One region of the Exiguobacterium sp. s80 genome, then DNA from elsewhere that is predicted to be linked to it. Evidence: predicted binding sites of a transcription regulator. Region 1 holds the regulator's gene; the other holds the start of a gene.

Region 1 (4,431 bases):
AATTCTACTGTTGTCATGTTCGTCAAAACAATCATCCTCTCTCTTTTTCACAAATTCTATATCATTTTAGCACACACAGAAATGTGATACAACTTTTCTAAATAGTATGTCACATTAAAATGAATGCGCTCTCTATTGCCCTTTTCAAGCGACTTTCATGATACACATTACTGATTTTCCCATTAAAAAAGCTACCTCGCTCACGGATTGAGCGACGCAGCTTTCATTCATACAAAACTTGCTTACTGTTTATTGCGTTCTTCTTCTTGTGCTTGCTTCAATTTTTCAGGCGTAACATCCGTTCCTTCTTCATCAACGATTTTGATGCCCATCATTTGATTTTTGAACGAACCACGAAATGCTTCTAAATAGGCCGTTCTTAATTCTTTTTGTTCCGCCGTCTCAGCTTCCGTTAACGGTTCGACTTTTGATTTATTGGCAAGTTCATTAATTCGATCGAGTTGTTCTTGTGATAACATAATATCCCTCTTTCTCTTTGACTCAACGTGGAGCACTTTAATAGTAACCTTACTGTAAAAGACCCGAAAAAAAAAAGCAAGTTTGTCGCGTCAAGATGACACAACACCTGCTTTCATTCATAAGACTGGACAACTTCTTTATATTCAAGATAACGCCGATTGACCGTCGCTTTCGAAATATCATGCCCCATGCCGCGTAAGGTCGTCGCGATGTCAGCAAACGTCAAACCAAGTTCACGTAATCGAACGATTTCTTCAATCGGGACTTCCTTTCGACTGCGGCCGGCATTCTCGCCTTGCCGATTGAGATTTTGTTCGGGTCTAAAACCATTATCGACAGCCCGTCGCATGCCGCGTGCGATTTTTGCATTGTGGAGCTTACGCTGGTATTCCTCAACGAGTGAAACGATTTCGAGGACCATCGCTTCCGCATCTGCCAGTTTGTATTCACCGTCTGACTCCATCGTCATCAACTGGACATCATGTTTTTTGAACGTATGCAAAATCGCGATTTTGGCGTTTCCTCGTCCGATTCGTGTATCGTCCGTCACGAGCACCGCTTCCACCAGATGACGCGTTACATAATCAAGAACGGTCAACATCCCTTCTCGCTCTACATCATAGCCACTTTCTTTTTCGACGATGATATCTATGATTTCAAATCCTTTTGTTAAAGCGAGTCCCGACAGTTCTGCTCTTTGCCGCTCCAGTGAGCTCTCTTGTGCTTCTTTTTCCGTCGAGACGCGACAGTAGATTACTACTTTCATCGTACCTCACACCCCTGTTCGTTCATTCAACAACTTTTATATTCTGTCATTGTTGTGCGATTGGTACAACGATTTTGTCTTTCGAAATGACATGTTTTGTTTCGAGCTCATTGTTCTTGATCAGCCAGTCGATGTATTCTTGATTCGTCATCGAACCATCATTGTAGACTTCAGCTACTTGTTCGACTGTTACGTTCTCATCTACCGTGACTGACGCCGTAAGTAATCGGTGGACCTTTTCATCCGGTCGTGGTGTTAAAAGAAAAAGAATGAAAGCAAAACTGAGCGTATAAAACAGAATTGAAAAGGCATGAGTACGAATAGAATGAATCATCATGAATCCCTCCAAATAGGTTATTAGAATAAATGTTCTCGGAACAATTGTTCGCATAATCTATAATAAACACAGAACCAGTGTTCGGTCAATACAAAAACATCGAACAATTGTTTGTGCGCTCATTTGTTCTATGTTATAGTAATTCTAGAAACATATATTCCTAAATCCTAAAAAAACCAATCCGGAAAGAGGTGGCAATTCGTATGCGGAAAATGTCTAAACGTCAACAAGAAATCCTTGACTACATCATCGCTGAAGTGAAGTTAAAGGGCTATCCACCTTCAGTTCGCGAAATTGGTGAAGCTGTTGGTCTTGCTTCAAGCTCAACGGTACACGGTCATTTGGATCGTCTAGAAAAACGTGGACTGATTCGCCGTGACCCGACGAAACCACGCGCGATTGAAATATTGCTTGATAAACCTGAAGAAATCAACGAAGCGATCGTCCATGTCCCCGTTATCGGCAAGGTAACTGCCGGACTTCCGATCACTGCGATTGAAAACATAGAAGAGCATTTCCCACTCCCTGCACATTATGTAGGAAATGAAACCGTCTTTATGTTGACGATTGATGGCGAATCGATGATTAATGCAGGTATTCTTGATGGCGATCGTGTTATCGTGCGTCAACAAAACACAGCAGAAAACGGGGAGATTGTCGTTGCGATGACCGAAGATAGTGAAGCGACAGTCAAACGGTTCTTCTTAGAAGATCAACAGGTACGTCTTCAACCAGAAAATGACTCGATGGACCCGATGTATTTCGATAACGTGTCGATTCTTGGCAAGGTCATCGGCGTTTACCGGACGATTCACTAAGAGAGGGACCAGCTAAGCTGGTCTTTTTTCATGCCTTCTGGAAATGTACATGATACGGTCAACTCCGTTGCCCTAACGGGATATGTTGTTTATTCGGTCGCAACGAACCAAACGGATTGGCTCCCGACCGCTGTCGGAATCGCCGTCGGGACCTTATGGCTTTCGCCCGACTTAGACTTAAAATCGGAACCTTACTATCGTTTTGGCCCTTTGCGTGTCCTTTGGATGCCATACGTTAAAATTATGCCGCACCGCTCCATCTGGTCGCATGGCTTAATCATCGGAGATGTCATCCGCCTACTCTACAGTGCCGCTTTATTGATTCCGCTACTCTTTTTAGCCTTCTATAGTGAAATCATCCAAGCAAGCACGGTCGACTCATTGATTGACGTCATGCCTGCTTTTATTATCGGTGTGATGACCGCAAGTACGATTCATATCATCCTTGATCATACGAGTAGTTGGTTCCGCCCTAAAAAGAAACGAAAAAAACGTCGATCCTGACTTTTTCCATTCAATCATGGAAAAAGTCTTTTTATTATCCAATTCTAATTTTTTTAAACCTAAATATTGAAAATTTCGATTCCTATATTTCAATTATTTGTATTGAAAACGTTATCAATTCGGGTTAGGTTTAAATAGAAAGGCACTATTCGCTTTAATCCAAAGGGAGGGTTTTTGCATGAGTAATTTTATTAGTGAGATGATGGGAACATTGATTCTCGTCCTACTCGGGGATGGCGTCGTCGCCGGTGTCGTTCTGAAGAAAACCAAGTCTGAAAATGGTGGCTGGATTGTCATCACGCTCGCTTGGGGTCTCGCCGTTATGACCGGTGTTTACGTCGCGGCATCCAGTGGTGCCCACTTGAACCCAGCGGTTACTTTGTCGCTCGCGCTCAATTCTGACTTACCGTGGGCAGATGTACCTATCTATATCGCTGCTCAACTTGTCGGAGCATTCCTTGGCGCAGTACTCGTTTGGCTTCATTACATGAAACATTTTGAAGCGACAGAAGATCAAGCCGCAAAACTCGGTGTCTTCGCGACAGGTCCAGCAATCCGTCATACGGGATCAAACTTAGTATCTGAGATCATCGGGACATTCGTTCTCGTCTTTGGTATCTTGGCGCTTGGAGCGAATACGTTTGCAGACGGACTCAATCCATTGATCGTCGGTCTCCTCGTAGTCGTCATCGGTCTTTCGCTCGGTGGTACGACGGGTTATGCAATCAACCCTGCCCGTGACCTTGGTCCACGTATCGCCCACGCGATCTTACCGATTCCGGGTAAGGGATCATCAGACTGGGGTTACTCATGGATTCCGATTGTCGGACCAATCATCGGAGGCGCAATCGCCGTCTTCATCTATCAACTGCTATTTTGATTGAGCATTAGGTATCTTAACTATTCAAGGGGGACTCACAGATGGAAAACAAGTATATTTTAGCACTCGACCAAGGAACGACAAGCTCACGCGCCATCATTTTCGATCATGATGGTCAAATCGTCAACTCTGCTCAACGTGAATTCAAACAATACTTCCCACAACCAGGCTGGGTCGAGCATGATGCAAATGAAATCTGGGGTTCGATTTTAGCAGTCATGGCGGATGCACTCGGAACGGCTGACATCAAACCGAGTCAAATCGCGAGCATCGGAATTACGAACCAACGTGAAACGACAGTCGTCTGGAACAAGGAAACGGGAAAACCAGTTTATCATGCCCTTGTCTGGCAATCGCGTCAAACGGCCGACATTTGTGATGAGCTAAAAGAACAAGGACTCAATCAAAAATTCCGCGATAAAACTGGCTTACTCATCGATGCCTACTTCTCAGGAACAAAAGTCAAATGGATTCTAGATAACGTCGATGGTGCACGTGAGCAAGCAGAGAACGGGGAACTGCTCTTCGGTACAATCGATACGTGGCTCGTCTGGAAGCTCTCAGGTGGAAAAACACATATCACAGACTACACGAATGCCTCACGGACACTCATGTACAACATTTACGAACAACAATGGGATGACGA
Region 2 (4,431 bases), on a different contig from region 1:
TGACGGTAAAGCCGACCATTAGACCGAGTGTCGCTAAATCCGAGCCGTTTTCAGCTTGTGATTCAGGAATCAATTCCTCAACGACAACAAAAATCATCGCGCCGGCTGCAAAGGCGAGTGCGTAAGGCAGTAACGGTTGAATGAAGAAAACGGCAGCCGCCCCGATCATTGCCGCAATCGGTTCAACAATGGCGGACATTTGACCGTAATTGAAAGCGCGACGGCGTGACATGCCTTCACCACGAAGCGGAATCGATAAGGCAGCACCTTCCGGCATATTTTGAATTCCGATTCCGAGTGCGAGCGTCAAAGCACCAGCGACTGTCGCCCCGTCCATATTTAACGCAGCAGCACCAAAAGCGACACCGATTGCTAGACCTTCCGGGATGTTGTGTAAGGTGATCGCTAAAAAGAGCAGAGTTGCCTTTTTAAGACCGGTCGAAGGGCCTTCTGCATTTTCAAGTGGTGCGGATAAGTGTAAATGTGGTGTTACGAAGTCGAGTAAGCGAACGAAGAAGCCACCTGCTAAAAATCCGATTGCAGCCGGAAGCCAGGCGATGCCACCATCCTGTTCCGTAAATTCAATCGCCGGAGCGAGCAGTGACCAAAAGGACGCAGCGATCATGACACCGGCGGCGAAGCCGAGCATCATATTCATGACCTTTTTTTCAATTGTCGTAAAGACGAAAACAAGTGCCGCCCCAAGTGCGGTCAAGCCCCATGTCATCATCCCGGCGAGTAATGCCTGGATCACGACGGGGAGTGAAGTAAACCATTCAAACATACAAACATTCCTTCTTTCAAATCATAATTCAAGAGATAAGTGCATTATTGAAGCCCACTTTCACTCCTACCCGTTTTCAATCCGAACTAGTCGCATCAGGGGAATTTCGATCGAATTTTGACTCCGGACGTACAGAAGTCCTCGTTCGCGCTCGATTCGTTCGATGAATCCGGTCAGTGTGATATAGCTTCCTTCCTTATAATACGTGATTTCAAGTTCTTTTCCTTCCATTAATGCTTCTTCGAGGATGAATTGCCATGATTCTTGAAGTTGTTCATCGATGGGCGGTAGTGTTAAACGATGCGTATCTTTATAATAGTCGCGCAACAGTTGAATGTACTCCGGCATCAAAAACGGAATCCATTTTAAATTGCCACGGTCACGATACCGTGTCATTGCCGTCACCTCCCGGATGACCACCGACGAAGCGGAGGCGGCGCTTGGCGACACTTGTATCAAGAAAAGAAACAGCGAGGCGGATGGTTCCCTTCCCGTAACGGACGTTGACATGATCGATTGCCTTTAACAAGCGTTTGCGTTTCCAAACACGGGTATTGTCTTCGAACAACGACAGTTGCAGTGCACCTTGGTCGGGGACAAGTTGACCGAGCGAGACGGACAAAAAACGAATCGGTTCGTGTTCGAGCCAGTTCGGCTCGAACAGCTGAAGGATATGCCGCAGGATAATCCGTTCGTCTGAAGTCGGATAAGGGATACGGAGTTGCTTTGAAAACCCTGCCCGGACGATATGTCTCGAGTAACGGACACCTAAGTGAACCGTCCATCCAAGTTGATTGGAAAAGCGGACGCGGGCTGCGACATCGCTTGCGAGCTCACTTAAGACCAGCCGAATCTGGTCGTATTCGTAATAATCACGCATTAGTGTCACGCCATGACCAATCGTCTTCTGTCGGGATGATGCCGGACGAAATAAAGCGGTCGGATCAATCGTCGTCGGAGATTGATCGATGCCCCATGCATGATGCCAAAGTTCGGCACCGATGACACCAAAACGTTCGTGTAGTGTTTCTAATGGTGCGGCCGCCAAATCGCCGATCGTCTCGATGCCTAATTGATTCAGATGGTGCTCCATTTGATGACCGATCCCCCACATCTTGCGAACGGGAAAGTCATGTAAGAGACGGGGGACATCAGCATAACCACAACGCGCAATGCTCTGTTTTTTCCCGAGTAAATCAAGGGCAAGTTTCGCGATGACGTTATTAGGACCAATCCCGATTCGGACGTGAATGCCGGTTTGTTCCAGGATGGCTGACTGTAATTGGTTAGCAGCTTCAAAATCCGTACCGAAGAGGTGCTCCGTTCCCGTCATGTCGATGAAACTTTCGTCAATCGAGTATACCCGGATTGCTTCCGGTGGTCCGAATTGATGGAGCACATCGAGGACACGAATCGACGTTTTCATGTAGCATAACATGCGTGGTTCGACGAGGTGAATCTGCTTTCGTTCCTTGTACGGGAGTTGTTCAATCTGGTAGAGACGACTTGCCGTTTTGATACCAAGGGCCTTTAAAGCAGGGCTCGCCGCTAAAATGACGGAGCCGCTCCGTTTTAAATCGGAAACGACGGCTAATTTTGTTGTTAATGGTGGTAGATTTCGGTAATGGCACTCGCAACTGGCATAAAAAGAGACACTATCCACGCAAAAAATACGTTGGTTTGGAAAGTCCGCATCAGAAGACACGAAAATCACTCCTTTTAGAACGTTTGTTCTTATTTTATTTATGTTGATTCTAGCACGGTCTCAAAGTGTCTCAAATCAAAAATTGAAAAAGAGTGTACATGTCATCACTTTTTAGAGCGCGGCATGACTTTAGAGATCATCCTCTTGAGTCATATTTAGGTAACAGGTTTGGTACACTAAGGACTGAGAAGAAGAAGGGTTGGGAGAGAATGAAGAAAAAACCGATGATCCATCTACCGGATGTCCCGAATAATTTAGCAGTCGAAACATTTGCAGAAATCGAAATCGATGATCCGTACTTGTATCAAATGATGTATGAAAAAGAAACGTTACCCATCGAGCTGACGGAGCGGATCGATGCCAATCAAGTCTGTTTTCGGAATGTCTCATTTGCGGGTCTCGTGTTTGATCGCGCGTCATTTGAAAATGTCCGGTTTGAGCAGTGCGATTTGACGGGTTGTCAGTTCCGTGACAGTCGTTTTCATCGCGTTCTGTTTCAGGACTGCCGCCTGACGGGGGTTCAATTAGAAGAAACGACGCTTGATCATGTCACGGTAAAAGCATGCCAGGCGAATTACTTACAAGTGATTCGGACATCGCTCCGACAAGTAACGTTCGAGCAGACGGCGATGCGGGAGACACAATTCTTCGAAGGGAAACTCATCGATTTACGTTTTGAGGATGTTGAATTGATGGAAAGCCAGTGGGTTGAAACTCCGTTAAAAGGACTCGATTTGCGACAAGCGGACGTCTCGGGGATTACGATTGATCCACGCTTTTTGACAGGGGCGATCGTGACGGAAGGACAAGCAATCGCATTTGCCCGATTACTCGGTCTTGTCATTCCGCAAGAATGAACATGAAAAAACCGGACGCTGTTCCTCTTCCTTTTAGGGAAACGGAAAACGTCCGGTTTTTTTGTATTCGTACGACTCTCGAAGGAGAGACTTAAAAGGAGAGCGTCTCGCCGTCGTCCGGAATCAAAAAGTGAGCGGAGAGATGATTTGCTGCTAAAAAGTCAGCGATCATATCGCGGCGGAGCAGGCAGTGATTGACAGCTTCGAGATGCGAGACGATGATCGTCGCTTCAGCCGCTGCCGCGTGGACCGCTAATAAATCACGTTCCGACATCGTGATCGGTTCACCGGTCTGGAACTGGGCGGCACCACTATTGACGACGATGACGTCCGGTGCATAGGTATCAATCGCAGAATCGACGTCGTCACACCAAATCGTATCACCGGCGATATAGAGCGTCGGCTCATCGGGATGTGTAAAGACGAGACCGGATACGTGTCCCATCCGTTTTCCGATTTCGCCGACGCCGTGTTGACCGTTCGTGCGGAAAACTTTGACATCACGGAGTGTCACACCCTGGTCGAACGGCTGAACGTCGGTGAAACCGCCCTCTTTAATGACAGAGGCGTCCGTCGCGTTTTGAGCATAGAGCGGAACCGTCTTCGGTAACAATTGTTTTGCGGCCTCATCGAAATGATCGGCGTGAAGATGTGTCACGAAGACGGCATCCGGGTCGAGTAAGGTCGAGACATCGACCGGTAAGTCGACAAGGGGGTTGCGGTGGGTGTTCGGTGTATGGTCGAACGGAGGAAGCGAACCCTTTTCACCGAGAAAAGGATCAATTAAAAAAACTTGGTTGGCATAGGTCAAGACGAGTGTCGCATTTCGAATTTGCTGGATGTTCACAGGCAATCTTCCTTTCTTGTACGAATCTTCCTCGTCTCATATTCCCGACTTGCCGAACCTTTAATCCAAAACATCATTGGTCCGGTTTAGGGAGAATTTTTTCCATGGCCAGGACATCGACGTAATACCCGTTTAACATTCCTTGTTCTTTAAAGGTACCGACGATTCGGAATCCGGCTTTGATGTAGAGTTTTTGTCCGATCCGGTTGAAGGGGAACGTAAAGAGAATCAGCTTATG

The links. Region 1 encodes LexA, which represses DNA repair genes until DNA is damaged. Its sites were predicted from a motif close to CGAACATATGTTCG; they were not measured.
Positions count from the first base shown of each region.
Region 2: KNP94_RS16135 (Y-family DNA polymerase) is a predicted target of LexA. The motif match lies at 2,506-2,519, and genes of this name have one in related genera.

Region 1 covers NZ_JACSMP010000001.1:441,145-445,575, reverse strand. The annotation lists gene tkt (transketolase) at 1-35, opposite strand, end outside; gene KNP94_RS02265 (DUF896 domain-containing protein) at 243-479, opposite strand; gene KNP94_RS02260 (YneB family resolvase-like protein) at 593-1,246, opposite strand; gene yneA (cell division suppressor protein YneA) at 1,293-1,580, opposite strand; gene lexA (transcriptional repressor LexA) at 1,787-2,401, shown strand; gene KNP94_RS02245 (metal-binding protein) at 2,432-2,905, shown strand; gene KNP94_RS02240 (MIP/aquaporin family protein) at 3,084-3,785, shown strand; gene glpK (glycerol kinase GlpK) at 3,827-4,431, shown strand, end outside.
Region 2 covers NZ_JACSMP010000006.1:21,211-25,641, reverse strand. The annotation lists gene KNP94_RS11255 (ZIP family metal transporter) at 1-784, opposite strand, end outside; gene KNP94_RS11250 (YolD-like family protein) at 851-1,180, opposite strand; gene KNP94_RS16135 (Y-family DNA polymerase) at 1,164-2,489, opposite strand; gene KNP94_RS11240 (pentapeptide repeat-containing protein) at 2,699-3,346, shown strand; gene KNP94_RS11235 (MBL fold metallo-hydrolase) at 3,438-4,193, opposite strand; gene KNP94_RS11230 (arsinothricin resistance N-acetyltransferase ArsN1 family A) at 4,267-4,431, opposite strand, start outside.